DNA from 2 places in the Couchioplanes caeruleus genome. Region 1 is predicted to be linked to the other one. Evidence: riboswitches for the same ligand, from Rfam matches in the RefSeq annotation. Region 1 holds a riboswitch; the other holds the start of a gene.
The links. A riboswitch is a leader RNA that binds a small molecule or an ion and turns the genes downstream of it on or off. The one in region 1 is predicted to bind cobalamin.

Region 1 (14,437 bases):
GTGACGCCCCAGCGTCGCATCCACTCCTCAGCCGGCTCGCCCGGCTCGTGCAGCAGGAACTCCGCGACGTCGAACCCGATCCCGCCGGCGCCGATGACGGCGACGCGGTCGCCCACGGCGGCCCGGTCGGAGATCACCTGCTGATAGGTGAGGACCTTCGGATGCGTCGTGCCGGGGATGCTCGGCACCCGGGGAGTCACCCCGGTCGCCACGATCACCTCGTCGAAACCGGTCAGGTCCGCCGCGGAGGCGCGTACGCCCAGATGGAGGGTGACGCCCCGGACCTCGATCATGTGCTCGTAGTAGGCGAGCGTGTGGGCGAAGTCCTCCTTGCCGGGGATTCGCGCGGCCAGACGGAACTGTCCGCCGATCCGGTCCGAGGCCTCGAAGAGTTCGACGCGGTGGCCGCGGCCGGCGAGCTCGACCGCCGCCGCCAGGCCGGCGGGACCGGCTCCGACCACCGCGATGCGCTTCGTGGTCCGGGTCGGTGCGAGCACGAGCTCCGTCTCGTACCCGGCCCGCGGGTTGAGCATGCAGGTGGCGCGCTTGTTCCGGAAGGTGTGGTCGAGGCACGCCTGGTTGCAGGCGATGCAGGTGATGATCTCCCGGTCCCGGCCCTCCGCCGCCTTGTTCACGAACTCGGGGTCGGCCAGCAGCGGCCGGGCCATCGAGATCAGGTCGGCGTCACCGGCGGCGAGCACCTGCTCGGCGATCTCGGGCCGGTTGATGCGGTTGGAGGCGATCACCGGTACGGACACCTCGCGGCGCAGCTTGCCGGTGACCCACGCGAAGGCGGCCGGCGGCACCGAGGTGACGATGGTCGGCACCCGGGCCTCGTGCCACCCGATCCCGGTGTTGAGGATCGACACGCCACGCTCCTGCAGCCCGCGCGCGAGCTCGACGGTCTCCTCCCAGGACTGGGCGTCGTCGACGAGGTCCAGGAGACTGATCCGGTACTGCACGATGAAGTCGTCGCCGACCAGGTCCCGGGTCCGCCGGACGATCTCCCAGGGGAAGTTCATCCGCTTGGTTGCGCTTCCGCCCCACTTGTCGGTGCGGTCGTTCGTCCGGACGGCGAGGAACTGATTGATCAGGTACCCCTCCGAGCCCATGATCTCGACGCCGTCGTACCCCGCCTGCCGGGCCAGGCTCGCGGCCCGCGCGAACGCGGTCGCCGTACGGTCGACCTCCCGCGTGCTCATGGCCCGCGGCCGGAACGGTGTGATCGGCGACTTGCGCCGCGACGCGCCGGTGCTGAACGGGTGGTACGAGTACCGCCCGGCGTGCAGCACCTGCAGGAGGATCTTCCCGTCGTGACGGTGTACGGCGTCGGTCACCACCCGGTGGGCGCGCGCGTGCCCGGGCGACGTCATCACGCTGCCGAACGGCGCCAGCCAACCCCGCCACGTCGGCGCAAACCCGCCGGTGACCATGAGGGCGACCCCGCCCTGCGCGCGCTCGGCGAAGAACGCGGCGAGCTTCGGCAGGTCCCGAGCCCGGTCCTCCAGCTTCGTGTGCATCGATCCCATCACCACGCGGTTGCGCAGCACCGTGTGACCGAGATCCAGCGGGCTCAGCAGGGTCGGATACCGGCTCTCAGGCCGTACGGGGGACGCGCTCACGTCGTCTGCCTCCTCGCCTCGGGCTCGCGGGACGGGGGCAGCATATACAACTAATCACCTATGCAACAGGTTGCATAGTGAGCTCGGCGCCGGGTCAGCGGCGCAGGAACCCGGCCAGCCGGCGGCTTCGCGCCACGCGAGCCTTCGACGCCCGGCGACGGCCGATGAAGACCGCGGCCACGGCGGCAACGGCGGCCAGGGCCGTCGCCGCCGCCGTCGCGGGACGACTGCGGACGGCTTGTTGCGCTTGTCGGGCCCGCCGCGGCGCTGACTCCCGTACGCGGGAAGCGCCGGAGACCGACCTGCTCTTGAGGCTCGACAGGGTGCCGCCGAGGCGGCTGGGGGTATCGGCGTCCGGAACCCCGGAGGTGGCGTACGAACTCGGCACCGTCTCGGCGATGTGGTTGGTCTTCATGTCGTTCCTCCTGGTCTGCATGCCGTCGTAGCCGCGTGCTTGCCCGGCCGTCGAACCCGGCTAACGTGACTAATGCGTTCATTCACGCCTTCGGGTCCGCGCGTGCACCATCCGAAGTCCGGTCGCGGTTCGGCCCGTCCGGCAGGGGTACACGACAAGGACGGGGACATTCATCGACGACGATTGAGGAGTCTGTGATGCAGCCCTTCGTGTTCGAGCCGTGGTCGTGGCGTGACCCCACCCTTCCGGGCGGCGGTGAGCGCACCTTCGACGCCGACAGCGGCAGCGCGGACGAGCGGGCCGGGACGGACCTGACCGGCTTCCATGTCGAGGCCACCGACGGCAGCATCGGCAAGATCGACGAGGCCACCTACGACGTGGGCAGCGCCTACCTGGTCGTGGACACCGGGCCTTGGATCTTCGGCCGCAAGGTTCTGCTGCCGGCCGGCACGGTGCAGCGGATCGACCACGCCGACCGCAAGGTGTTCGTCGACCGCACCAAGGACCAGATCAAGGATTCGCCCGAGTACGACAAGGACACCTTCGACACGCCGGAGTATCGCGAGCAGGTGGGCACCTACTACACCGGCAGCTACCGCGACAGGCCACCAGTGCAGTAACCCGCACCGCAGAGGTCGCTGGACGCCGCCGTCACCTGCGAAAGGTGACGGCGGCGTCGTATCGCTCCGGTCAGGCGGGGAGGATGGCGCAGGTTGTGGTGGCGTGGGCGTAGAGCTTGCCGTCCGTTGCGCCGATCACGCGGGCCTCGGCGGTTGCGGTGGTGCGGCCGACGTGGACGGCGTGTGCCTCCGCTCGCAGCCGTCCGGCCGTGAGGCCTCGGACCAGGTGGATGTTGAGCTGCACCGTCGTGTAGCCGCTTCCCGCGGGCAGCCGGCTGAGGACGGCGCTGCCGAGGGCCGAGTCGAGCAGGGTTGCCAGGTAGCCGCCGTGTACGGTGCCCATGGGGTTGTGGACGAACTCGCCCGCGTCGCCCTCGAAGACCGCCCTGCCGGGGCCCACCTCGACGAGGCCGAAGCGCAGGGTTGCCGTGATCGGCGGCGGTGGCACCTCGCCGGCGATGATGGCCTTCAGGAACTCCTCGCCCGTGCGGGCGGCGGGTGTCGTGGTCATGCCGCCGACGCTAACCGCGTCGGCGCGGTGATCCAGTACGGATTCCGTACTAGCATCGGCGGCGTGGGAGCCGGTTATGGGCAGTTCTGCGCCGTCGCCCGGGCGTTGGAGGTGCTCGGGGAACGCTGGACGCTGCTGGTGGTGCGCGAGTTGCTGCTCGGCGCCGGGCGGTTCTCGGAGCTTCAGCGAGGGCTGCCGCGGATCTCCCGGACGATGCTCACGCAGCGGCTGCGGGAGTTGGAGCGCGCCGGGCTCGTTCTGCGTACGGCGGGGGCCGGCGGTCCGGCGTACGCGCTGACCCCGGCCGGGCGGGCGCTGGAGCCGGTGCTGCGGGAGCTGGGCGCATGGGCGTACGAATGGGACCGGCGCGGCCTGCAGCCGGAGCACCTGGATCCCGAGATGCTGGTGTGGGACCTGCGGCGCCGGCTGCATCCGGACCGATTGCCGACGGCGCTGACGGTGGTTCAGTTGACCTTCCGGGTACGGCCGGAAGGGCCGTACTACCTGCACGCCCGACGGCCCGACGTCACGCTGTGCACGGACAGCGGCGGGCATCCGGTCGCCCTGCACGTCGATGCGGACCTGGAGGCGTTGACCCGCTTCTGGCTCGGGGAGCGGCAGTGGGGACAACTCTTGCGCGCGGAAGACGTCCGGCTCGCCGGTCCGGCGACCCTTCGCAGGGCCTTTCCCACCTGGTTCTCCGGCTACGCCCTCCGCCCGTGAAACGGCTACGCACTCTGCCCCGTGAAACGGCTACGCCCTCTGCCCCGTGAAACGGCTACGCCCTCTGCCCCGTGAAACGGCTATGCACTCCGTCAATGAACCTGCTCGGACGGGGTCGCGGCGACCTGATCCCGCGACCGTCGGAACGCCAGGACGGCCGCCAGTGCGAAGCCCAGGACCGCCGCGATGAGATGGCCGACGGTGGCGAAGTCCGGCACCGATCCGTCCCATTCGGCACCGCCGAGCGCCCAGCCGAGCACGAAGACCGCCCAGTGGAGGCGGCCCCAGCGGGGCAGGGCGAGCGTGCCGAGCGCCAGCACGGTCTGGGCGCCGTAGCTGATCCCGTAGTCCGAGGCCTGTCGCACTGCCTCCGGATACCAGCCGTTCCGCAGTCCGACGGTGATGACCACGGCGGTGAGCAGAGTGGCGACGACGTGCCCGCCGAGGAACACGGCCGCGGCGCGCGCCTTTCCCCACCGGCGCTCCGCCCAGGCCAGGAAGCCGCAGATCCCCAGGCCGACGGTGATCAGGCTGCCCACGAACTCGAGGGAGGCGACATCCGAGAGCGTGGTCTGGATGAACAGCACGCTGCCGAGCATCGCCGTCACCGGATGGTCCCGCAGGTTGTCCAGGTTGGTGCTGACGTAGCCCAACAGGGTGGTCGACCGATCGTCGGACAGCCCGTAGTAGACCCAGGGGTAACCGACCAGGAGCAGACAGACATAGCCAAAGGTCAAAGGCGCGCGGCGCGGATACTCCCGGACGGCGCGGAGCGGGCCCCGCAGGGACGCAAAGTTCATGGCTTGTCATTCAACTGTGCGCTGTCCAGGTTCGGTTCCAGGCGCGATCGGGTACAGCAGGCGCGGGAGGTGAGCGACGTGAAGTTCGTCTTGAAGAACACCAGCAATGGACAGGTCCGTTTCAATCTTGTCGCGGACAACGGTCAGGTCGTGGCCACGAGCGAGGCCTACACCCGCAAGACGTCCGCAATGGACACCATCGAATCGATCAAGCGGAGCACCGGCTCGGCGACCGTGGACGACCAGACCACCTAGTCGCCGCCGCGTCCCGAGCGCCGCGTCCCGGGCTCGGCGCTCGGGACGCGGCGGCAGCCGCCGAAAGGTGAAACATTGCGGTACTAGCGTCGAGCCACGTGGTCGTCGAACTGTTGTGGCTTCCGGTGCCCGTCCTGCTGTCGCTCTACTTCGCGTTCTTCGCCGCGTACAACTACGCGTACGCCGCGGGTGCGCTGCTGCGTCGCCGGCCGCGAACGGTGCCGCTGCGTACCGATGCGCGGGTCGCGGTCGTCATCGTCTCCTTCAACGAGCGCAAGGTGATCGCCGACACCGTGGCGGCGTGCGAGCGGCTGACCTTTCCGCACAAGACCATCGTCGTCGGTGACGACTCGAAGGACCCCGAGACCGTCGCGCTGCTGCGCCGGTTGGCCACCGAGCGGGATTGCGTACGGGTGCCCGGCGCCCGATACAACGACACCGACGTCGAACTGTGGGAGTCGGACGGGTTCGTCCTGTTCCACCGCTTCCACAACGCCGGCTTCAAGGCGGGCAACCTCAAGACCCTCGAGGGCTACCTGCGCGGACGCGGCTTCGACTACATGTACCTGCTGGACGCGGACTGGCGCCCGCAGGCCGACGCGCTCGAGCGCTGCCTGGAGGTCATCGAGGCCGACCCGGCCACCGCGTATGTGCAGGCCAAACGCCTGTACCACTACGGCCGCAGGGACCACTTCCAGCGTTGCCTGGCCATCAACGAGGAGGCCTGCTACCTGGTGGACCTGGCGGGCCGCCAGCAGCTCGGTCAGATGATCCTCTTCTCCGGCTGCTGCGCCCTGTTCGACCTGAGCGCGCTGTACGCCGTCGGCGGCTTCCAGGCCGGGCACCTCACCGAGGACATCGACCTGTCCAACCGGTTCTACCTGGCCGGCTACCGCGGGGTCTACCTGGAGGAGGTGGCCAACGTGGGCGAGGTGCCGCCCAACTACCAGGCGTTCCGCCGGCAGCAGGAGCGGTGGGCGATCGGCTCCGCCCGTACGTGTAAGGAATATTTTCTTCCGGTCCTGCGATCGGAGCTGGACCTGTGGACCAAGCTCAGCCTGCTGCGGCAGAACGCCTACTTCACCGCCGCGCTGGGCGTGGAGGCGTCGGTGCTGTGGAGCTTGCTGGTGGCGGTCGCCGCCGTGGTGGGCGCCGGCCGCGGCGGGGCGACGCCGACCTTCGACGGGCCGCTGCGCGTGGTGGCCTACACGCTGGTCCCGACCGCGCTGGTGGCGTTGTTGAGCTGCGTCCTGCCGCTGGTCGTGGGCGTGGTCAAGAAGCGCGACTGGATAAGTCTGCTCTACATCCCGGCAGCCTGCTGGATCGCGCTGTCCGTGGTCCACACCTACGCCATCGCGAACGTCAAGGGCTTCCGGAACCTGGCACAGACCTGGTTCGTCACGCCCAAGACCAACCGGCGGCGCGGCCCCGTGGCGGTGCGCGGCGCCCGCCGGATCCGGGCGCTCAACGGCGCGACCCTGCTGGCGCTCGCCGCCGCATACCTGGCCGCTTTCCGCGCCGACGCGGGCGCGACCGGTGCGGCGCTGGCGACGGTGTACGCGTTGGTGTGGATCCCGTCGTTGGTCATCGCGTCGCTGAAGAGCTGAGCGCCTCGTCACCAAAGGGGCCTGAGGCTCGCGGTGGTCATCTCCTCGGGGCGGCGGGAGAGGTCGAGCGTCGGCTCCTGATGTGCGGGCAGGTCGTGCAGGCGGGGAAACTCGCGGGTCCTGTCCCCCGTGGGGGACCACGCCGGCGTTGCGGGTGACACGGGGGTGACGGCGTCCGGTCGTGTCAGGAGTCGGGCAGCCAGAACGAGCAGGCCGAGGGCCGCGCCGATGAACACTCCGCCGGTGTTGTAGATCCAGTCTGCCGCCGAGGCGACCCGGACGCCGCTGACCGCCTGCCAGCCCTCGATGCCGAACGAGAGGGCGGCTCCCGCCGCGGCGGTCCACAGCGCGTGGCGGGTGGCGAGGGCGCCCGCCACCCCCAGCGGGATGAACAGCAGCAGGTTGGCCAGCCGCTCGTCGCTCGAGGCGAATGCCTGCATCTCGGCCTGGAAGGTCGCCGTGTGCAGGAACGAGCGTACGTACTCGGCGAGCCGGTAGACCGCGCCGTCCTGCCAGCCGGGGGCCTCCAGGGGCACGGTGAAGACCAGAATCGGTGCCAGTGCCAGCATCGCCGACAGCGTCCAGCCCGGTCGCCAGCGGAACAGCCGCGACACCGGCCAGAACAGCACACCAGCCGCGATGGCGCAGCAGAGCAGCAGTGCCACCGCGCCGGGACGGTCGAGCGCCAGGTTGAGCTGATACCTCATGCGGATCATCTTGGCCGGCGAGGCGTATGGCAGAAATAAATAGCCATAGGTAACATCCATTGTCATCAATGTCTGTCCGCGCGGCAGAGAGGATGGCCGGCATGGCTCCGGAACGCCAGGTACGGCGCGCGGCCGCCCGCCGCGAGGTGCTGCGTCTCGGTGGCGCCCTCGCCGCCGGCGGGTTGCTCGCGATGGCGACCGCCCGGAGTGCGGCCGCCGGCCCGGCCGCCACGCCGCCCGTGACCACCACCTTCACGGGGCACTCGCCGCCCGGGTTCGACCAGTGGGAATACGTGCCCTTCGAGGTGCCGGCCGGGGTGAACCGCATCTCGGTGCGCCGCTCGTACGAACCGTATGTTCTCGTTCCCGGTCTGCTCCAGAACGTGCTGGACATCGGGATCTTCGGCCCGGCCGGTTGGGGGCCCGGTGCCGAGGACGGCTTCCGGGGATGGTCCGGCGGCGCCCGCGACTCCTTCACTCTCTCCGCCTCCGACGCCACCCCCGGTTATCTGCCGGGCCGCATCGACCCGGGCCGGTGGGCGGTCGCCCTCGGCCCGATCGTCGCCAACCCGCGCGGCATGGACTGGCAGGTCGACGTCACGCTGGAATTCGGGCCGGAGGAGCCGGCGTTCGTGCCGGCGCCCGCGCCCACGCGCGCCGCCGGCCGGGGAGCGGCCTGGTATCGCGGGGACATGCACCTGCACACCGTGCATTCCGACGGCTCGGGCACCCAGGAGCAGACGGCCGCGGACGCCCGCGCCCGCGGTCTCGACTTCTTCGTCTCCACCGAGCACAACACCCGATCGGCGAACCTGACCTGGGGCCGCTACGCCCGCGACGACCTGCTCATCATCGGCGGCGAGGAGGTCACCACCCGGCACGGCCACTGGCTCGCCCTGGGTCTGCCCGCCGACCGCTGGGTGGACTGGCGGTACGCTCCCGGCGACGGGTTGTTCGCCGGCTACGCCGCGTCCGTACGCGCGGACGGCGGCCTCGTCGTGCCCGCGCATCCCAGCTCGCCGGGACCCGGCTCGACGTGGGAGTTCGGTCATGAGCACGTCGACGGCCTCGAGGTGTGGAACGGGCCGTGGACGATCGATGACGTCAATTCCGTACGGATCTGGGACAAACTGCTGCGCGACGGTCGCCGGTTGGCCGCGTTCGGCAACAGCGATGCGCACAGCCCGGCCGCCGTCGCGCATCCGCAGACGGTGGTGTACGCGCCCGAGCTGTCCCGGTCGGCGATCCTGGCGGCGCTGCGGGCGGGGCGCTCGTACCTCGCCGGGGCGTCCGCCGCCACGCTGGACCTGACCGCGGCCGCCGGGGAACGGGTCGCCGGCCCCGGGCAGTCGCTGGAGGTCGGCGACGACACCGTCGAGGTCACGGCGCGGGTCGGCGGGGTGCCCAGCTCCGTCGTCTCCCTGCACACCGCGACCGGCCAGGTGGCGACCGGCTTCGTCCCCGCCTCCGGCGCGGCCACGCTGACTTGGCGTACGCGCGGGAGCAGTGCCCGTTATATCCGCGTCGAGGTGCAGCGGCCGCGGCCCACGCCAACCACTCTGACCACCATGCTGTTGCTCAGCAACCCGGTCTGGCTGCACCGGTAGCGCCAGCCTGACCCACTCTCCCGAGATCAGGCCTGGGGGATGCGTCGGACGAGTCCGGTGCTGCGGCGTGCCCGCGCCGCGCGGAGTGTGCTTCTGGCCGCGGGCCGGCGTCGCCCCGATCGCGACGACGTTGCTGACCAGCCTCGCCGCCTACAGCCGCGAAGTGGTCGCCCGGCCCGATCGTGGTCGACCGCGCCGACTTCGCCGCCCGCTTCTCCGCCCAACGCCTCGGCGGGCTGGCTCATCGCGCCCGAGCTGGACGGCGCCGGCGTCGCCGACGTCACCCGGATCGCCGACGCCGCTACGGTGGTGGCCGTGAGAGAGGACGGGACGACGGTGGCCGACGAGGACATGCCGGGGTGCACGCTGACGGTGTGCCGCGACTGCTGCTGCGGCAGCCGCGTGAAGCATCCGGCGGTGGACCATGCGGCGCAGGTCGACCGGCTGCGAGAGCTGCTTCCCGCCGCACACCGGGTCCGCACGAGCCTGTGTCTGGACGTCTGCGCCCAGTCGAACGTCATGGTCGTGCAGCCGGCGCGCACCGCGCGGCGCCAGGGTGCACGGCCGGTGTGGTTCGGCCTGGTGCTCGACGACGCGATCGTCACCGACATCGCCGACTGGGTGCGCGCGGGCGGCCCGGGCGTCGCCGGCCTGCCCGCCACGCTCGCCCTGTCGGTCATCCCGGCGCCGGCCGCGGCGGGAGAGCGGTGACACACCCGGAACACACCATGTGGGGTTGTGGTTTTCCTCCTGCGCCCAGATATGGTGTGGCCCGTAGCTGGTTCGGCCGCGTCGTCACGGGGCCGAGGCAAGAGGGAACCCGGTGCAAATCCGGGACTGCCCCGCAGCGGTGAGTGGGAACGACCGCCGTCATACAGCACTGGGCCTCGGCCTGGGAAGCGACGGCCAGTAGGCGACTTCTGTCAGGCCCGCGAGTCCGAAGACCTGCCAGCGCGTCGCACGCCGGACGGTGTGCGGCGGTCGAAGGCCGCGCGGGACGGCCGACGCCGGATCTCCTCGGGCACTTGGTGCCGGGGCGGTGGTGTCTGCTCCCGCGTGTCCGGACGGCCATGGGCTCGCGAGGAGAGGGCATGACACTCACACCGGGAAAGACCGCGCTGCCGGAGCAGCGGCGGCACACGATGCGGGTCCGCAAACGCAACGGCGACCTGGCGCCGGTCGACGTCGACAGGATCGTGAAAGCGGTCGAGCGGTGGGCTGAGGACCTGGACGAGGTCGATCCGCTGCGGGTGGCGACGAGGACCATCAGCGGTCTGTACGACGGCGCCACCACGGCGGAGCTGGACAGGTTGTCGATCCAGACGGCGGCGGAGCTCATCGGCGAGGAGCCGCAGTATTCGAGGCTCGCGGCGCGGCTCCTGGCGGCCTTCGTGGACAAGGAGGTCCGCGGGCAGGGCGTCGAGAGCTTCAGTCAGTCGATCCGCCACGCACACACGCAGGGACTGATCGGCGACGAGACCGCGGCGTTCGTGGCCCGCCACGCCCGCGAGCTGGACGACGCGGTCGACCTCGACGGGGATCTGCGGTTCGAGTATTTCGGCCTGCGGACCGTCGCCGACCGTTATCTGCTGCGGCATCCGCAGTCGCGGCTGGTGGTGGAGACGCCGCAGTTCTGGCTGCTGCGGGTGGCGTGCGGGCTGTCCGGGACGCCCGGCGAGGCGATCGGCTTCTACCGGCTGATGTCCAGCCTGGCCTACCTGCCGAGTTCGCCGACGCTGTTCAACTCCGGTACCCGGCATACACAGATGTCGTCGTGCTTCCTGGTCGACTCGCCCCGCGACGAGCTCGACTCGATCTACGAGCGGTACCACCAGGTGGCGAAGCTGTCGAAGTTCTCCGGCGGCATCGGCATCTCCTGGTCTCGGGTCCGCGGCCGGGGTGCCCTGATCCGCGGCACCAACGGCAGGTCCAACGGCATCGTCCCGTTCCTGAAGACGCTCGACGCCGGCGTGGCCGCGGTCAACCAGGGTGGCCGGCGCAAGGGTGCGGCCTGCGTCTATCTCGAGCCATGGCATCCGGACATCGAGGAGTTCCTGGAGCTGCGCGACAACACGGGCGAGGACGCCCGCCGCACCCACAACCTCAACCTGGCCAACTGGATCCCCGACGAGTTCATGCGCCGGGTCGAGGCCGACGCCGAGTGGTCGCTGATCGACCCCACCGATGCCCCCGAACTGCCCGACCTGTTCGGCGAGGAGTTCGACGAGGCCTACCGGCGGGCGGAGAAGAAGGCGGTCAAGACCGTCAAGGCGCGGGAACTGTACGGACGCATGATGCGCACGCTCGCGCAGACCGGCAACGGCTGGATGACGTTCAAGGACCCGTCGAACCGGTTGTCCAATCAGACCGGTTCCCCGGGCAACACGATCCACCTGTCGAACCTGTGTACGGAGATCCTCGAGGTCAACTCCGACGCCGAGACGGCGGTCTGCAACCTCGGGTCGATCAACCTCGGTGCGCACGTGACCGCCGACGGCGGGGTGGACTGGGAGCGGCTGCGCGCCACGGTCCGTACCGCGGTGGTGTTCCTGGATCGGGTCATCGACATCAACTACTACCCGGCCGAGCAGGCCGGGGTGTCGAACCCGCGGTGGCGGCCGGTCGGGCTCGGGCTGATGGGCTTGCAGGACGCGTTCTTCATGCTGCGGCTGCCGTTCGACTCGGCCGAGGCGAAGGAGCTGTCCACCCGGGTGCAGGAGGAGATCTTCCTGACCGCCCTGGAGACCTCCGCCGGCCTGGCGGAACGGTTCGGCGCGCACCCGGCGTACCCGGAAACCCGTGCCGCCAAGGGTGACCTGCACCCCTACCTGTGGGGAGCGGAGCCCGCGCAGACAGGCCGCTGGTCGCGGCTCAAGACCCGCGTCCAGGAGAGCGGGCTGCGCAACTCGCTGCTCGTGGCGATCGCGCCGACGGCGACGATCGCGTCCATCGCCGGCTGCTACGAGTGCATCGAGCCGCAGGTCTCCAATCTGTTCAAGCGCGAGACCATGTCGGGCGAGTTCCTCCAGGTCAACACCTATCTGGTACGCGAGCTCAAGGCCCGCGGCCTGTGGACGGCGCCGGTCCGCGACCGGATCAAGCGGGCCGAGGGCTCGGTGCAGCAGATCACCGAGCTGCCCGCCGAGGTGCGCGAGCTGTTCCGGACCGCGTGGGAGCTGCCGCAGCGGGCATTGATCGACCTGGCCGCGGCGCGGGCGCCGTACATCGATCAGTCGCAGTCGTTGAACCTGTTCTTGAGCGCACCGACCATCGGCAAGCTGTCGTCGATGTATCTCTACGCCTGGAAGTCGGGGCTGAAGACGAGCTATTACCTGCGCTCGCGCCCGGCGACGCGCATCCAGCAGGCGACGGTCGCGGTCACCCCCGCCGAGGTCTGCTCCCTGGAGAACCCCGAATCGTGTGAGGCCTGCCAGTGATGCTGCTCGATCCCGGAATGGACCTGACCCTGCGGCCGATGAAGTACCCGCACTTCTTCGACCGCTTCAAGGACGCCATCAAGAACACCTGGACCGTCGAGGAGGTCGACCTGCACTCCGACCTCGCCGACCTGGCCAAGCTGAGCCCCGCCGAGCAGCACCTCGTCTCGCGGTTGGTGGCGTTCTTCGCCACCGGGGACACCATCGTGGCGAACAACCTGGTGCTCAACCTCTACCAGCACGTCAACTCCCCGGAGGGCCGGCTCTATCTGTCCCGGCAGCTCTTCGAGGAGGCGGTGCACGTCCAGTTCTACCTGAACCTGCTGGACACGTACGTGCCCGACCTCGACGAGCGCGCGGCCGCGTTCGCCGCCGTCGACAACATCCCGTCGATCGCCCGCAAGGCCGAGTTCTGCTTCAAGTGGATCGACTCGGTCTTCGAGCTGCGTGCGCTCGTCTCCAAAGAGGACCGACGCGCGTTCCTGCTCAACCTCATCTGCTTCGCCGCGTGCATCGAGGGCCTGTTCTTCTACGGCGCTTTCGCGTACGTGTACTACCTGCGTTCCCGCGGCCTGCTGCACGGCCTCGCGTCCGGCACCAACTGGGTGTTCCGCGACGAGAGCATGCACATGGCGTTCGCGTTCGACGTGGTCGACCAGGTTCGGGCCGAGGAACCCGACCTGTTCGACGCCGAGATGGAGCGGCAGGTCCGCGACATGCTGACCGAGGCCGTCGAGTGCGAGGTCCAGTTCGCCGCCGACCTGCTCGAGCAGGGTGTCTCGGGGATGAGCCTGGCGGACATGCGCCAATACCTGCAGCACGTCGCCGACCGGCGGCTCGTCACGCTCGGCATCGCACCGGTGTACGGCAGCGGGAACCCGTTCGCCTTCATGGAGCTCCAGGACGTGCAGGAGCTGTCGAACTTCTTCGAGCGGCGGGTGTCGGCGTATCAGGTCGGCGTCTCCGGCACGGTGAGCTTCGACGACGACTTCTGACGGGCTGGAGGCGAGGACGTCGCCGATCCGACCAGTGCCTCGCGCAGGCCGGATCGGTCGACGCCGAGCGACCGGCTCGCCTCGGACAGCCGGTCGCGGACCGTGCCGCGCGTGGTGAACAGCAGTTGGGCGATCTCCGCGTCGCTGAGACCGCCGGCGGCAAGGCCGGCCAGATGCCGTCCGACCGGGTCCAACCGGTCCGCCGGGCGGTCGCGCCACCTCGGGCCCAGTGCCGTCCCGGCCAGGGCGAGAGTCTGCCGTACGCCGGAGAGCAGAGCCCGCGCGCCACATTGCCGGGCAAGGCCGGCGGCACTCCGCAGGTTGTCGAGTGCCGTCGCCCGCTGGCCCGCGCCGAGTTGGCAACGCCCCAGCTCGTAGCGGGCCCTGGCCTCCTCCAGCCGCGACGGCGACCGCTGGAGCTCGGTGACCGCCTCGGCGAGCAGGGCCAGCCCCTCATCGCCGCCGGTGACCACGCCGAGGCTGCGCAGGCTGACGCCGATGGCGCGGGGGGTGCCCCAGCGGCGGGCGAACACCAACTCCTCGGCGGCGAGTTCGCGGGCGGGGCCGGGCTGGTCCAGGGCGGCGTAGGCCAGGGCCGCCTGGGACCGCCACGGTGCGACGGCGGGGTTGACGATGCCGGCGGCCGCCTGGGCACTGCCGCATTCGAGCAGGGCCGCCAGTCCGCCCGCGAGGTCGCCGGCCGCCACCCGCAGCCGTCCCCGCATCAGCAGGAACCGGCCCCGGTCCCAGGCCGCGTCGGGCGCGTGCACGGTGCCGTGCCGGCGCAGAGTCTTCTCCGCGGCGGCCACGTCACCGAGCTCGATCTGCGCGTTCACGGCGAGTGCCACGAACGGCAGTACCGAGTAGCCGAGGTCGAGCGGCGTCAGCTCCAGGACCGTCTGCGCGACGTCGAGCGACGACATCACGTCGCCGCGCAGGCTCGCGATCGAGGCGCTGCCGAATCTCGAGATGATGGACAGATACGGTGAGCCGCTGGAGGCGGCCTGCTCGCCGATCTCGCGGAACCAGCCGGATGCCTCGGCGAGTCGGTCCGCCGTGAGCAGCCCGATCGCGGCCAGGGCGAACAGCACCCCGGCCGGGCCGTGCAGTTGCAGCCCGCCGTGCAGGGCGCGGCCGA
Region 2 (14,437 bases), 3.2 Mb from region 1:
AGTCCGAGCGCGCCGAGTCCGACGGTGTCGGCGTCGCGCAGCCCGGCATGGACGACCAGCCGCCCCACGTGGCGGGCGTACACCTGGCTGGCGGTGAGTGCGAGGTCGTGCTCGGTGGTCTCCTGAGTGATCAGGGCGATGCGGGTGTCGCTCGCGGTCCAGAGGCGTCCGTCCGTGGGGTGGAGGGCACCGGCCAGCACCGCGAGCAGGGTGGATTTTCCGGCACCGTTGGATCCGGTGACGAGCAGCCGGTCACTGCCGTCGAGGGTGAGGTCGATCGGACCGGCGAGTCGCCCGTTTACGGTGACGCCATGCGCGCGTAGCTGTGGTGCCCCCGGTCGGGCCACCGGGTCGGGCCAGTGCAGTGTCGGCGGCGGCTGCGGAACGTCGATGCGGTGCACGGCGAGGGCGTCCTGCTGCCGGTTGAGGGCCTGCACGACACCCGGCGCGCGGGACTGGCGCTGGTGCTTGCCGGTGCCCTTGTCCGGCCGCCAGCCGGTGGAGAGCCGGTCACGGGCCGCCGACACCGCGTCGGCCAGCCGTCGGTGCTCGGCCTGCTGCTGTTCGTAGTCCTGTTCCCAGCGCTCACGCTCGCGGCGCAGGGCGTGCTGCCAGGCGTCGTAGCCGCCGGCGTACAGCCGCGGCGTGCCGTCGCGGCTCGGGTCGAGGTCGCAGAACCGGTCGGCGACGTCGCGCAACAGCGCCCGGTCGTGGCTGACGACGACGAGGCCGCCGGCGTGCTGGCGTAGCTGGCGGGTCAGGAAGTCCAGCCCGCCGGCGTCGAGGTGGTTGGTGGGCTCGTCGAGCAGCAGCACGTCGTGCCGGGCGGCGAGCAGGCACGCCAGCCGCACCCGGTAGCGCTGCCCCACCGACAGCGTCGCCAGGCAACGGTTACGGTCTGGGCAGGCGCCGATGGCGTCCAGGGCGACGTCGATGCGGCGTTCGGCGTCCCACGCATCGAGGCGGGTGGCAGCCTCCAATGCCACGGCGTAGCGGTCGTCGGCGGCCGGATCACCGGCGGTCATTGCCAAGGTCGCCTCATGCAGCGCGGTGAGGGCCGCGAGCGGGGCGGCCAGCGCCGCGGACGTCAGGGTGCCGACCGTCTCACCATCACGTGCCGCCAGTTCCTGGCGGGCCAGGCCGATCGTGCCGGCGCGGTGCACGGTGCCCTCATCGGGCGGGATCAGGCCGGCGAGGACGTGCAGCAGCGTCGTCTTACCGCGGCCGTTCTCGCCGACGACGGCGATCCGGGACCGGGCCGATACGGTGACCGACACGTCGTGCAAGACACGTCGCGACCCGCGGGTGACGGCGACGCCCTTGGCGCGGATGTGCGCGCTGTCGCCCGCTGGGAGGAGCGGGGACAGGATCTCAGGGATAGGGGTGAGGTTCAACAGGTACTCCGCGGCTCGCAGTGGAGCCGGGCAGCAGCAGGCGGCCGCCCGGCGGGGTCCGGGACGGCGAGCGCGGATTCAGCAGGGGAAGGCGCCGCCGTCAGCGGGCGGTGCGGACCTTCTGCGACCAGATACCTCGTGCCATGACGTTCACGGTACCTGACCCGCCCGTGGCTTCCAGCGAAGAACTGCTGCCGTCGTTGCAGAGCTGGAGAGGTTCTGCGGGAGCGTCTCACAAGAGAGGGCTTGGAGGTCGCGGTCAGGTTGACCGCGGACCGGTGGGATCGGGCCGTACCGGCGACCACAGTGGCCACCGCCCAAATGGTGGTGGTCGCCGTCGACGACAGCAAGCCTGCCGGGGCCGTAGAATGACCGGTGGTGCTGGTTCGCCCCGCCGACAGCTTGGTGGGGCGTCGTAAGAGGGAACCCGGTGGAAGACCGGGACTGCCCCGCAGCGGTAAGCGGGAACGACCGCCGTCATTGAAGCACTGGACCCGCGAGGGTCTGGGAAGCGACGGCCAGTAGGCGACCACCATGGTCACGCCCGTGAGTCCGAAGACCTGCCAGCACTGCGCACACCGCCGGTGTGCGCCGCCGGCGGCTCCTCGGGAGGGCCTGGGCGGGAGTCGGTACCTCGCCGTACCCTGCCTTTCTCCTTCCCGTGCCCGCTGGGCTCTTCGAGGGAAGGACCCCCTGTGACCACCGCATTCGGGCAGAGCACCGTGCTCGGCTATCCCCGCATCGGCACCGACCGGGAATTGAAGAAGGCCGTCGAGGCGTACTGGGCGGGCACGATCGACGCCACCGCGCTGGAGAAGACCGCGGCCCGGCTACGCGCCGAGGTGTGGCTGGCACTGCGCAACGCCCGCCTCGACGGCATCCCATCCAACACGTTCTCCTACTACGACCACATGCTCGACACGGCCGTCGCCGTCGGCGCCATCCCCGACCGGTTCCGCCGACTGGGTCTATCCGAGCTGGACACCTACTTCGCGATGGCCCGCGGCGTCGATACCGAGCCGGCGCTGGAGCTGACGAAGTGGTTCACCACGAACTACCACTACCTCGTTCCCGAGATCGACGCCGACACTGTCTTCACCGCGAACCCCGGCAAGGCGCTGCGTGAGTACGCCGAGGCCCGCGCACTGGACGTCACGACCCGGCCGGTGCTGGTCGGCCCGGCCACGTTCCTGCTGCTGTCCAAGGGCGACGACCCGTTCGCCCGGCTGGACGACCTGGTCGACACCTACGCCCTGCTGCTGACCGCGCTGGGCGAGGCGGGCGTGACCTGGGTGCAGCTCGACGAGCCCGCCTACGCCGCCGACCGCACACCGGCTGAGATCCAGGCGCTGCGCCGCGCCTACACCCGCCTCGGACAGGTGGAACACCGGCCGCGGATCTTCGTCGCCACCTACTTCGGGGAACTCGGCGAGGCCCTGCCCGCCCTGCTCGACACCCCGGTCGAGGCGATCGGCCTGGATCTGGTCGCCGGGCCGGGCAACCTGCGGCGGCTCGCCGCCGTGGGTCCGCTGCGCGGCAAGACGATCGTCGCCGGGCTCGTCGACGGTCACAACGTGTGGCGCACCGACCTGCGCGCCGCCGTCACGGCCGGCGCGACCGTGGCTGGGCTCGCCGACAACGTCGCCGTGTCCACGTCGTGTTCGCTGCTGCACGTACCGATGGACCTGTCCACCGAAACCCACCTCGACCCGCAGCTGTACGAGCGGCTCGCGTTCGCCCGGCAGAAGGTCGACGAGGTCGTCCAGCTCGGCAAGGCCCTGCGCGACGGCACCGCGCACCTGCCCGAGCCGCTGCCGCCGCTGCCCCCGGCGTGGCGCCGCCACGACGTCCGCGCGCGGCTCGCCGCCCTCAGCGTGAGCGACCGGCAGCGCGGCGACTACGAGACGCGGGCCGCCCACCAGCAGCAGCGGCTGCGGCTGCCCGAGCTGCCAACCACCACCATCGGGTCGTTCCCGCAGACCGCCGAGGTGCGCCGGGCCCGCGCCGAGCTTCGGGCCGGGACCCTCGACGAGGCCGGCTACACCGCGCGGATGCACGCCGAGATCGCCCGGGTCATCCGGCTCCAGGAAGAACTCGGCCTGGACGTGCTCGTGCACGGCGAGCCCGAACGCAACGACATGGTGCAGTACTTCGGCGAGCAACTCGACGGGTTCGCCGCCACCGCACACGGCTGGGTGCAGTCCTACGGCTCACGCTGCGTCCGGCCACCGATCATCTACGGCGACGTCGCCCGTAAGACACCGATGACCGTGCAATGGTCCGCCTACGCACAGTCGCTGACCCTGAAGCCGGTCAAGGGAATGCTCACCGGCCCGGTCACCATCCTGGCCTGGTCGTTCGTGCGCACCGACCAGCCGTTGGCCGACACCGCCGACCAAGTGGCGCTCGCCCTGCGCGACGAATGCCACGACCTGCAGGCGGCAGGGATCACGGTCATCCAGGTCGACGAACCGGCCCTGCGCGAGACCCTGCCGCTGCGCACGGCCGACCAGAAGGCGTACCTGGACTGGGCGGTCGGCGCGTTCCGCCTCGCCACCTGCGGCGTCGGCGACGACACCCAGATCCACACCCACCTGTGCTACTCCGAGTTCGGCGAGGTCCTCACCGCCATCGACGCCCTCGACGCTGACGTCACCAGCATCGAGGCGTCACGCTCGAAGATGGAGGTGCTCGACGACCTGGCCGCCATCGGCTACCGGCGCGGCATCGGACCCGGCGTGTGGGACATCCACTCCCCCCGCGTGCCGTCGCAAGCCGAGGTGACCGGGGCCCTGCGCCGCGCCGTCGCGGCCGTACCGGCGCAGCGGCTCTGGGTCAACCCGGACTGCGGCCTCAAGACCCGCGGCTACGCCGAGGTCGAGGCCTCCCTGCGGCACCTCGTCGCCGCTGCCACCGAGGTACGCGCCCACTGACCCATCTCCCCAGCCGGGCGGGCTCCCTTCCCCTCTGGAGCCCGCCCGGTCTCCCCGTGCCTCGATCACGAGACGAGGTGCTGACCGGCCGTGGCCCGCCGCCACGGGGCGAGGGTCCGGCACGCGGTGGTCCACGCCGTCCCAAACGTTCCACCCACGGATCCGGGCGCGGCAATGTGAAGCCCGGAATTCGGTCCAAGGCGTGGCGGGGAGTGAGGGGTTGGGAGCGTCATCGGGCTCAACCGGTCGCTCCGCGGTCGCTCGGATGTTCCGTACCCCCACCGGACGCAGCCGGACGGCGAGCCAGATCACCGTGCCGCTCTGTCGGCCTTCAACGATCAGACACGAGCCCGAGACAGGGGACCCGCGCCGAGCGGGTCATCATCGAGGAGTATCGCGACACCTGCTTTCACTCCGACTCGCCGGTGTGCGGCAGATGTCACAGAGAGGCGATGGCCTCCTCTATCAGGCTGGAGGCTCGCCACAGGTCTGACTCCGGTGTCCACCGCAGAGTGATCTGCGCCGGACCATGCTTGATCGCCTCGAACCGGGTTCCTCGAGTGAGCATCACCTCCAGAGCCAGAGGAACGGGTTTTGCTCCCGCCATGAACCCGAGGTTCTCGCTGCGCAGCATCGAGGTCCTGCCCGACCGCGTTGACACGGAGATCGCCTCCTTGTCGGCCGCCATCAAGCCGTCTTTCCAGAATCGCTCGAGCATGGCCCGGGCGGGCGCACGGACGCCGATCGGACGCCCGTACGGAACGATCCGGGAGTCCGCACGGCGCACCACGCAAACATCGTCAGAAAGGAATCCCCAGCCTCTGACCAGGAGGGCCAGGAGCAAGGAAGACTTCCCCGCACCGCTTTCACCGCGGATCATGACGGCCTTTGCCTCAGTGCCGGGGCTGCAGGCTGCCGCGGCGTGGAGGCTGCGGTAGCCGCCCCGGAATCCCGGGAAACTCAGCGGCGGCAGCGGAGTCGGCCTGGAGGACTTCGCGAAGAAGCGGTCGTACAGCCGCCATCCGTCACCCTCATTCGCGTAGATGCGCTTCTCCAGCCCGGCATAGGTCAGCGCGCGCTGGAAGCTGCATCCACCAGAGTTCAGCAGTGCCACCTGCAGCCGGCACTGTGCCTCCCAGGTCGGTGTTCGCACGTGTGGGCGTAGGTAATACTCCAGCATCGAGTGGGTTCGATCGTCTCTGCAGACGTAGTCGACCCGGGTACCGAAGAAGTCGACGCTCAACCGCCGCGTTCGAGGGGTCACGTGGGTAGCTCCATGTCAGGCGATGTCGGAGGCGCTGCTCACCACGAGGCCGGGAATCAGCATCGTGCAGCCCGCATGGCCCTTCAAGGGCCAGACCCGATCGTTGGCGGTTCGGCAGGACGCCAGCAGGCCCTGAAGCGTTCCGGAGATCCCGATATTGCGCACGACTGATCCGAGCCGGCCATTCATGATGCGTCTGCCACTGAAGCCAAAGCTGAAGGCGCCCGTTGTCAAGTTGAAGCCGGAGAAGGGATCTGGTGCCGACATCACCATCACCCCGTCGGAGATACCGCTCCAGAAGTCCTCCGCAGGGGCTGGATCGGACTGCAGCCACAGAGCACGCGTGCCGGGCGTTGGCGGGCTCTTGTAACTATTGCGCACGGCCGTTCCGGCGACCAGCTTCCGCGTTACGGCGCCAGATCCGTACAGCCGCAGCGGCGCCGTCCGCACGCCTTCGGCATCGAACGGAAGGGCGCCGGCTGCCTCCGGATTCGTGCGATCCTCTACCAGCAGCAACGACGAGGGAACCGGGACCTCGCCTTCCGCACAAGACAGGAAGGAAGCTCGGCCAGTCGTATCTGCCGCCAAGGCGCGGCCGATGTGGCCGAGAATGACCGAGACGATCCGTGGCGAGAAGACCGCAACGGTCGGCCCTGAAGGCACCTGTCCCGCAGGGGCGTCGAAGAAGTCGAGCTCTTGACCGGCCATTCGTGCTACCGCATCCGGGCGCAGATCCTGCGCGGAACGCGCCTTCATGTACCCGTGACCGGTCTGATTCGAGGTGCTCTCGACATCACCGATGACGAGCACGTCGAGCGAACACTGACTGCGTGTCGCTGACGAAGTCAGACCCAGCGAGTTGACTACGGTGGTGCGCGAAATGCTGTCTTGATAGGAGCAGTAGTCCAATCCCACCACGTTGCGGAGACTTCTCACGGCACGTTCCTGCTCCAGCGCCATAGCTACCCGGTCATCGTCGGAGACGGACCTGAACCGCTCATCGAACAGCGATTCGTGGTCGATGATCCCGGAACCCGAAGGCACGGATCCTGCTCCTACCCTCGCACCGAGCTGCGCGTTGCGGCGAGCCAGCCGCAACGCTTCATCGACCGCCCCGACGCTCAAGGAGGTGGTCCACGCATAGCCGACCCGGCCGGCGTCGACCAGCCGTACGCCTACTCCTCGCTCCCCGGAGCGCCGGAAGCTTTCCACGCGCCCGTCCCTGACGCGGACCTCAGCGTTGTCCGTGTCGCTAATGAAGAACTCGATCGTCTCCCGTCCCGACGGCGCTGCCATGACCAGAGCGGCCAGAGCGGCGATGTGGTCGTCCCCGCCGAGACTAGCCACGAGCGCCGCCAGCGATCGTCATCTGACGCACCCGCAATGTCGGCTGGCCAGCGGTCACCGGCACCGATTGCCGGTCCTTGCCGCAGATTCCCGGCCACAGCGCGAAGTCATTCGCCACGGCGTCGATGCTTCGCAGCGTGGCAGGCCCGTTCCCCACCAGTTGGAAGGTCGTCAGCGGATGGGTCACCTCACCGCGCTCGATGAGATACCCCTCGGTCACAGCGAACGAGAACTCCCCGGTCACCGTGTTCACTGACCCGCCACCGAGCTGCGTGCAGTAGATGCCGTACTCGGTATCGCGGATCAGGCTTTCCGGAGAGTCCTTCCCGGGAAGCATGAAGGTGTTGTTCATCCGGGGCATCGGCAGATGGCGGTAATTCTCGCGCCGGGCGCTGCCGCCAGAATCGCCGCGGGCGCCTGGCCGGTGCCGCGCGTCGAGGAAGCCGACCAGGGCACCCTCGCGGATCAAGGTATGCCGGGACGTCGGTTCTCCCTCGTCGTCGAACAGCTGCGAGCCCCACGCGCTGTCAAGGCGGCCGTCATCGACCAGCGTCACCATCGGCGAGGCGACCGGGGAATCGAGAAGTCCCGCGTACCCGGATGCACCGCGGGCGACGAGATCGGCCTCCAGGCCGTGTCCGCATGCCTCGTGGAACAGCACTCCTCCAGCGCCGGCGGCGAAAACGACCGGCAGGTCACCGACCGGTGCCTCACGAGCGGTCAAGAGGCGCACCGAGCGTCGCGCGGCCGTGGTAGCTGCGTCGCACATCACCGGGAGGTCGAGCTGAGCGGAACCGCTGGTCCATCCGGGTGCCTCCATGGCCGTCTCGCGGCGCCCGTAGCCGGCCGCGGTCACCTCCACCACATAGCGATCGGATCGCGTCTCGTACGACGAGTGGGTGCCCGTCGAGTTCAGCACGGCCACTCGGCGCACGCTGGACAACACGGTCAAACCGACCCGGTCGACGGTGTCGCTGACGCCTCTAGCGGCCTCGCGAGCTGCCCGAAGCGTGTCCTTCAGGTCTACCGCATCGTACGACGGCACTCCAGTGATCAGATGTGCATGAGACGCCTGCCGACGAACGCCAAGGAGCATTCCGGCGCCACGGAGCCCGGCTGCACCGGCCGCGGCCGCGAACGTTCGCAGCAGCCCTTCATAAGTGACGTCAGCAGTATGGGCGAAGCCTGTACGCCCGTCGTGAACGACGCGGATTCCCGCGCCTATGTCACGACCACTGGAAACCTTGACGATCTGCTCGTCCCGGGCGCGGACGTCGTCCAGAAAGCGGTCTTCCAAGAAGACCTCGGCGAAGTCGCAACCGAAAGCGGTGGCGTGTTCGATGATCTGCGCCGCGGTGGATGTCTCCATCGCTATACCCCCAGCCTGACGGCATCTTGGTGAAGAGAGTTCCAAAACTGCAGAATGTCCCGCTTCTGTCGTTCCTGCGTCGCGGTACTGACGTGCAAGTCATGGCCGCAGTCGTACTCGACGAATCGGCATCTGTCCGGGCTGGCGCTCCTGGCGCGGTACTCGTCGAAAAGCGCCCGTTGGTCACCAGGCACACGACGGTCAAAACGTCCTGCCAGCAGCAACAGCGGCGGCAGGCCGTTGCAGCCAGCCAGCATCCGCAGGGGTTCGAACCGTGTTCTCCACATGGGATCGACTCGTTCCAGCACGGTCCCCCACCTCCACCCGCCCGGTTGTTCGACCAGCGACGACAACCGGGACACCGGAAAGCGCAGAATGACACCGGCAACCTTCGTCGGCACCTTGATCACCGCCAGGAGGGCACCGACCGCGTCGATACTGAATCCCTCGAGTACGAAGGACTCCTCCGAGGGGCGGGTTGTGAGGAAATCGACGTACATGTGAGGCACAAAGGTGCCGTCGCGGCCCGAACCGGACACGGATACGACGGCAACGCCGCGGCGTTGCAGATACGGCACGACGTCGCGATGGAAACTGTTGGTGTCCCGGGACGAGACGGTGCGCCGCGATGTCGCGACCGCATATTGGTGAAGCGGACCTTGCCTGCTGATGGTCGGCTTTCGGTAAGGCTCGGTAACGGCGCCCGCGGTGCCACCGTCTGTGAGCCAGGCCAGGGAGCGGCGGCCGTCGGCGCCGGACAGCTGGAAGACCTGAATCGGGCTGGTGTCGCTGGAGACCATCTGGCTGACGCCGACACCTGCATCGAATGTCATCCTCGGACGGGGAGGCTCGCCGGGACCGAACGCGACCGCTACGAGCCTGCGGCCACGCTTCACACCGACCAGCCCAGCCTCGGTCGCACCGAGCATGGCTACGTCCGGCACCGCTTGGACAAACTGCCACTTCCATCTGCCGGGAGTCAGACGCCACAATTCCGCTTCCGGCGTACCGGCTCGATTGAGAACGTAAAGGGCGCCTCGGAAACGGGCCATCGGAGCATCCGCCGGGACGGTCTCCTCCCAGAGCACATGTGAGGCACGCCCACCGATCGCACGGATCACGGTGACCGGCGTCGAGCCTATGGTGCAGCGGGTGACGACAGTGGTGTCCCCGAGGCCGATGATCGGCGAGGATCCGGCGAGCTGCTCGTCGGCTCGTAGCCGGCCGAGCATGCAGACGCCGGCGTTGCGGCACAGATAGATGCCACTGCTGGCATCTGCCGAGTCCGTCAGAGTCGTGCCGATAGCGAGGAAGCCTCGCCCACGTACGGCGACGACGGCGGGGAGATGGGACATCCGGAGATCCAACGCCCTGATGCCGACACCGCGGCCGTCGAAGGTGGCCAGGAGCGGAGTAGGCGTCTCTTCGCCGCGCACGGTCGGCAGCAGCAGGGCGCGACTGCCGGTGCTGTCCGGCACTGCAGTCATCACCCGGGCTGTGTCCGGGAGCCCGATCATGGCAATCGGCTCCAGCGAGCCGTCCGTCCGACATCGCCACCGTTGCAACGTCCGGCATGCCGCCCCGATGGTGGACGAGAGGAATACATCCCTTCCGGCGACGGATATTCCCGACGGTGCAAGCGGAGGCGTCACTTTCATATGTCGAAGGATGCCGATATCGCGTGGGCTGCCTGGCCCGGTGTGCGCTCACCAGCCGCCGGCACAAGGATGGTGTGAGCGGGAAGCATGGTGAGTGCCTCGGCCGACCGCCCCGGAGGGAAGCAGGGAGGTCCGCCGAGGTCGGCGGTGGGCACCGTCCGGATGTCGCGGCATTCAGGAGACAGTAGGACCAGTCCCTCCAGCGAACCTCGCAGGCCGTCGGTGGTGGTACAGAGCTGCTCCGGGCGCAGCAGCAGGACTCGTCCCGTCACCTCCGAGATCACCTCTCGTCGCTCGATCGTCTCGTTGGCCGAGCTTGCCTCGAAGTCCTCTCTTGCTCGCCCGCGTAATCCCACAGGGGAGCCGTAGCTCCACACCCTCGCCGAACGCGCATCAAGGACGAGTAGGTGGTCACTTACCAAGGACCACCCGAGCTCGGTACACATGTGCAGAGCTACCGACGTCTTGCCCGAGTAGTTGGGACCGAAGATGGCGACGCAGCGTCCGCCCTTCTCCACCACGGCGGCGTTGAGGACGACGAAGTTCTGGGCGAACTTCGGATGCACGAGGGGTGGAAGCGGTGCGGCGCTCCCGGACCAGCCGCGGAACGTCCGGCGAACCGTCTCTCCTGCGATACGTACGCTAAAACTCTTCTCCCGGCCGTCCTTGGCCAACACGGACCTGAAGAAGCCCGCCTCGTGCTCCGCCCGGAGCTCGACCGAGGCCTTGTCATCGGCGTGAATGCTCGGTTGCTGCATGACGTGCGGCCGGTAGAGGAATTCAAGATGCTTGCTGTCCGCCTGCGAGCACGTCGCTGTGATCTCCCAGCCGAAGAAGCCGAGGACCACCGTCGCCGTGCGGTCCGGCTCCGTCCCGTTCTGGTTCACACGGCCTCCAGATACCCGGCGTTCGTCAGCGCTCGGATGGCGCGGGCGTGTCCGGCAGGCACGGCGACGGCTGCTCCTGGCTCGTGTTGCTCCTCCCATCGGATCCTCGTCAACATGGCCCAACTCGCCGCGTCCAAACGCTGCAACGCCGCCGAACGATCGCGACGAACGAGGAAGTAGCCCAACGGCTCCAAGCCGTACAGCCGCACGTCGCGGGCGGAACGCACCGCTGTCGGACGGCCGTCTGCCGCGGCGGTCTGCCGGAGACCCTTGGCGGATTCTCCGGTCGCCTCATGACCGGGCTCGAGCCCGAGGACGGCGAGTCCCCAGGCGAGGAACTCGCTTCCCTCACGAGTGAAGAAGGCTGTCTCCGTCGCGAGCAACTCCGCCAGAGCCTGGGCCCGCTCTCGGGCGGAGCCTCGCCACCGTTCGCTACCAAGATCCGTCATCGAGTCGAGAGCCGCGTAGTGCACGTAGACGTGGAACGCCCCCAGCGCTCGTTCCACCACCCAGAGCCGATCCTTCTCGGCGGCCTTGTCGGCGTGCCATGGAGGCGCCACGTATCGACGACTCGCCCCCTCCTTGAGGAGAGCGGCGACCGTCATGATGTCGTAGTACTTGCAATGGACCGCTTCGTGGTACAGCAGGTCGGCCAGCTTGAGCGGATCCCGTAGGACCACGCGATTGATCAAAACGACCCCCGGCAGGGAGAACGCCGTGCAGCTCCCGACGGTACGAGGCGAGTCGAACACCGCGATGGCATGGACGTGGAGCAGGACGGCACGGGCAAGGACCGGTGCCCGGGACCAGAGTTCGTCGACGGCCGCAGCCAATGCTGCGTATTCCTCGTCGCTCACCGTGCCTAAGGCGGCGTTGGTCTCGTCCGGAAACTCCGCGATCCACCGGCTCTCGATCGGTGCCCAAAGGCTCGACTCGGAGCTCAGCACCACGTGGATGGGCACACCGCCACGGCCGGCGATGGCGGCCTCGCCGTCGGGCGTACCCTGCGCCAGCTGACTACATCGGTCAATCACCGCTGCAGTGCTCGGTGGCGCGACAGCGACCCGCGTCGAGGACGGAGCGACCAGCGCAGCGGCCATCCGTACCAGTGGGTCCTCGATGAAGCGTTCCGGCCACATGGCCACTCCCGCGCCGTAGTCCTCGCTGTCGAGGAGCACCGTGCGAGTGAGGAAGTTCCTTCGTCCCCTGACATGAGCCACGTCGCCGAATTGGAGGTGCCCCATCAAGCTCGTTACATTCACGACATTCGTATCCATCAGCTGACCTCTCCACTCACCAAGGGGGACCTGCGCGCCACGAATGACAACAACGCCGCCATGGACGCGGTGGCCAACAGGAATGCGGCCGTCGCGGCAACGTTCGAGGAGCCGTTGAGCGCGGACCGAAGTGCATCGAGTTCGTACGTCAAAGGGTTCACATACGCCATGGCGCGAACGACCGGCGGCATGACATCTGTGGGATAGAAGATAGGTGCGGTCAGCGCCAGCGGCAGCAGGGACAGCGTCGAAATCAGATCTCTCCGGGAGTACGACGACACGCCGAAAGCCAGGACAGCCCCTGTCATGCTCCAGAACACGCTGCCGGCGAGGGCTAGCGCAGTCACACTCCAGACGCTCGGCGTCACCTGCGTCGGGGCGAACAGTGCCAGCAGGCCGAGAAGGGCTGCCGCTTGGATCGCCATGAGAACGAGATTCGCAGCGACCAGACTTGCCAGATATGCGCCGGCACTGCGTCCATCCATCCGCGCGATGGCGTATACCCCCCACTTCCTGTCGTTCGCCACGTCCACGAGGGTCGCGATGCCGACGCGCAGGCTGACATAGCCCAGCATGCCGACATAACTGAACCGTAGGTATGAGTCACCGCCACCTTCGACAGTGACGACACCTCGCAGACTCGTGCAGAGAAACGCGAAGTAGATGAGGGGCTCGACAAGGCGACCGAGGTTGGAATTCCTCCAGTTCCACCAGCTCGCTGCATGGAAAGCGGTCAAATGCACGGCCACCGCAGCGAACGGCCGCCGAGGGGTGGGTGAGACCGTCGTCGTTTCAGACATTAGTTCCTTCACGTCAGATCACCGCTCTGGCCCCGGGTCGCCAGGTAGGCATCGCGCAACCCTGCCTTCTCGACGGTCAGACTTTCGAGATGCTCCGACGCCGTGAGGGCGCCCAACACCGCTGGCAACATCCGAGCAGAGAAGATGGGGATGGAAACGATGCGCCCCTCCTGCGACGGACAGGGCGCGCCATCGATCTTGGCGATGGAGGCAACCACCTGGTCGACGGCGTGCTCGCTGACGGTCGCGATCACTGTAGTCGGCGCGATGTCGATCTGAGACACGTATTCCGCGGTGTGGCCGTCATAGACGCAGCGTCCTTCCGAAATCTCCACGACCCGGTTCGCTACTGTCTCCAGCGCCCCAAGATCGTGACTCGAGATAAGAACGGCAGTCCGACTCTTCCGCGTCAATTCCGCGAGGTACCGGTACACCCGATCAGTTCCCTCGGGGTCGAGCCCACTGGCCGGCTCGTCGAGGATCAGCACGGACGCCCGCGTGGCGATCGCACGTGCCACCTGAACCCGGCGAAGCTGACCGCCGGAGAGCAATTCCACCTGACGAGAAGCCACCCCTTTCAGATCCAGCAGCTCCATGACTTCGGCCGCCCGGCTGCGTGCCTGAGCCCCCGTGACTCCCAGCACGGCGAGCGGCAGGAGGATGTTCTGCCGCACGGTGAGGGACCAATCCACCAAATCGCGCTGAGGGCACCAACCAATGTACGGAACCATCCGGCCGCGAATGACCGAGCCTTCGGTCGGGCGGGTGAGCCCGGCGCACAGCGAGAGCATCGTGGATTTTCCGGCGCCGTTGGACCCGATCACACCGACGAAGTCGCCGCCGTTGATGTCGAGGTCGATGTCCCGCACGCCCCACGTGCCATTCTTGTACCTTTTTCCCACTGTCCGGGCGGCCAGCAAAGGTTCCAATGCCTGCTCCAATTCGTCGGTGGAGCAGGTCCTGGCCGCTCCAGCGGCCAGGACCGATTCACCGACTAGAACTCGTCATCCTCGACATCAACGGGCTGCAGGGTCGGCTGCGTGTGCCCGCCGCTGGCGAGAATGGCCTCCTCGATGGTCGGCTCGAAGTCTTCGGCCGGCCATGCCGGAGCGGTGTTCTCCGTCATCTTCTTCTCCTTTCGTCGGCGCAGGGATGCGCCGGACAGCAATGCCGCACTTGAGCGGTAGCACTCCGTGTAACGGAGCCGTCGAGAGTCGGTCGAGCGGCGAAAGAATGTGGCCACGAGGATCCCCGGCGCCTCTATGGACGCCGTCCTTTCAGCACGAAAAAGGACCGCCACCCCGCCTTCGGCAGATTAATGGCGGAAGAATCCTTACCAGAACCTGGAAGGTTAAAGCTTGACGTGCGGTCCGTCGCTGGTCCTTGCAAGCTGGACGGCCGGGCATGGTCGGCAGCGTCACCATCAGCCACCGCAGCAGCGCCTTCGCCGATGGTGCCGGGGTGGCGGCGGGGGCCTTGTACGTTGTGCCGCAGCCAGTGCGGAGTGA

Region 2: it holds a riboswitch for cobalamin, as region 1 does, so the genes downstream of both, metE (5-methyltetrahydropteroyltriglutamate--homocysteine S-methyltransferase) here and EDD30_RS18145 (ribonucleoside-diphosphate reductase subunit alpha) in region 1, are expected to answer to the same signal.

Annotation. Positions count from the first base shown of each region.
Region 1 covers NZ_RJKL01000001.1:4,078,385-4,092,821, reverse strand. The annotation lists gene EDD30_RS18200 (NADPH-dependent 2,4-dienoyl-CoA reductase) at 1-1,622, opposite strand, end outside; gene EDD30_RS18195 (hypothetical protein) at 1,717-2,037, opposite strand; gene EDD30_RS18190 (PRC-barrel domain-containing protein) at 2,235-2,657, shown strand; gene EDD30_RS18185 (PaaI family thioesterase) at 2,728-3,168, opposite strand; gene EDD30_RS18180 (winged helix-turn-helix transcriptional regulator) at 3,232-3,891, shown strand; gene EDD30_RS18175 (rhomboid-like protein) at 3,984-4,691, opposite strand; gene EDD30_RS18170 (YegP family protein) at 4,770-4,946, shown strand; gene EDD30_RS18165 (glycosyltransferase family 2 protein) at 5,045-6,553, shown strand; gene EDD30_RS18160 (VanZ family protein) at 6,562-7,320, opposite strand; gene EDD30_RS18155 (CehA/McbA family metallohydrolase) at 7,362-8,867, shown strand; gene EDD30_RS18150 (hypothetical protein) at 9,234-9,578, shown strand; cobalamin riboswitch at 9,630-9,834, shown strand; gene EDD30_RS18145 (ribonucleoside-diphosphate reductase subunit alpha) at 9,959-12,304, shown strand; gene EDD30_RS18140 (ribonucleotide-diphosphate reductase subunit beta) at 12,304-13,299, shown strand; gene EDD30_RS18135 (ATP-binding protein) at 13,254-14,437, opposite strand, start outside.
Region 2 covers NZ_RJKL01000001.1:7,242,727-7,257,163, reverse strand. The annotation lists gene EDD30_RS32750 (ABC-F family ATP-binding cassette domain-containing protein) at 1-1,394, opposite strand, end outside; cobalamin riboswitch at 1,760-1,976, shown strand; gene metE (5-methyltetrahydropteroyltriglutamate--homocysteine S-methyltransferase) at 2,090-4,327, shown strand; gene EDD30_RS32735 (hypothetical protein) at 4,767-5,570, opposite strand; gene EDD30_RS32730 (TldD/PmbA family protein) at 5,607-6,938, opposite strand; gene EDD30_RS32725 (TldD/PmbA family protein) at 6,931-8,307, opposite strand; gene EDD30_RS32720 (hypothetical protein) at 8,310-9,794, opposite strand; gene EDD30_RS32715 (hypothetical protein) at 9,962-10,813, opposite strand; gene EDD30_RS32710 (HEXXH motif-containing putative peptide modification protein) at 10,849-12,030, opposite strand; gene EDD30_RS32705 (ABC transporter permease) at 12,129-12,941, opposite strand; gene EDD30_RS32700 (ABC transporter ATP-binding protein) at 12,938-13,858, opposite strand; gene EDD30_RS41645 (hypothetical protein) at 13,924-14,055, opposite strand.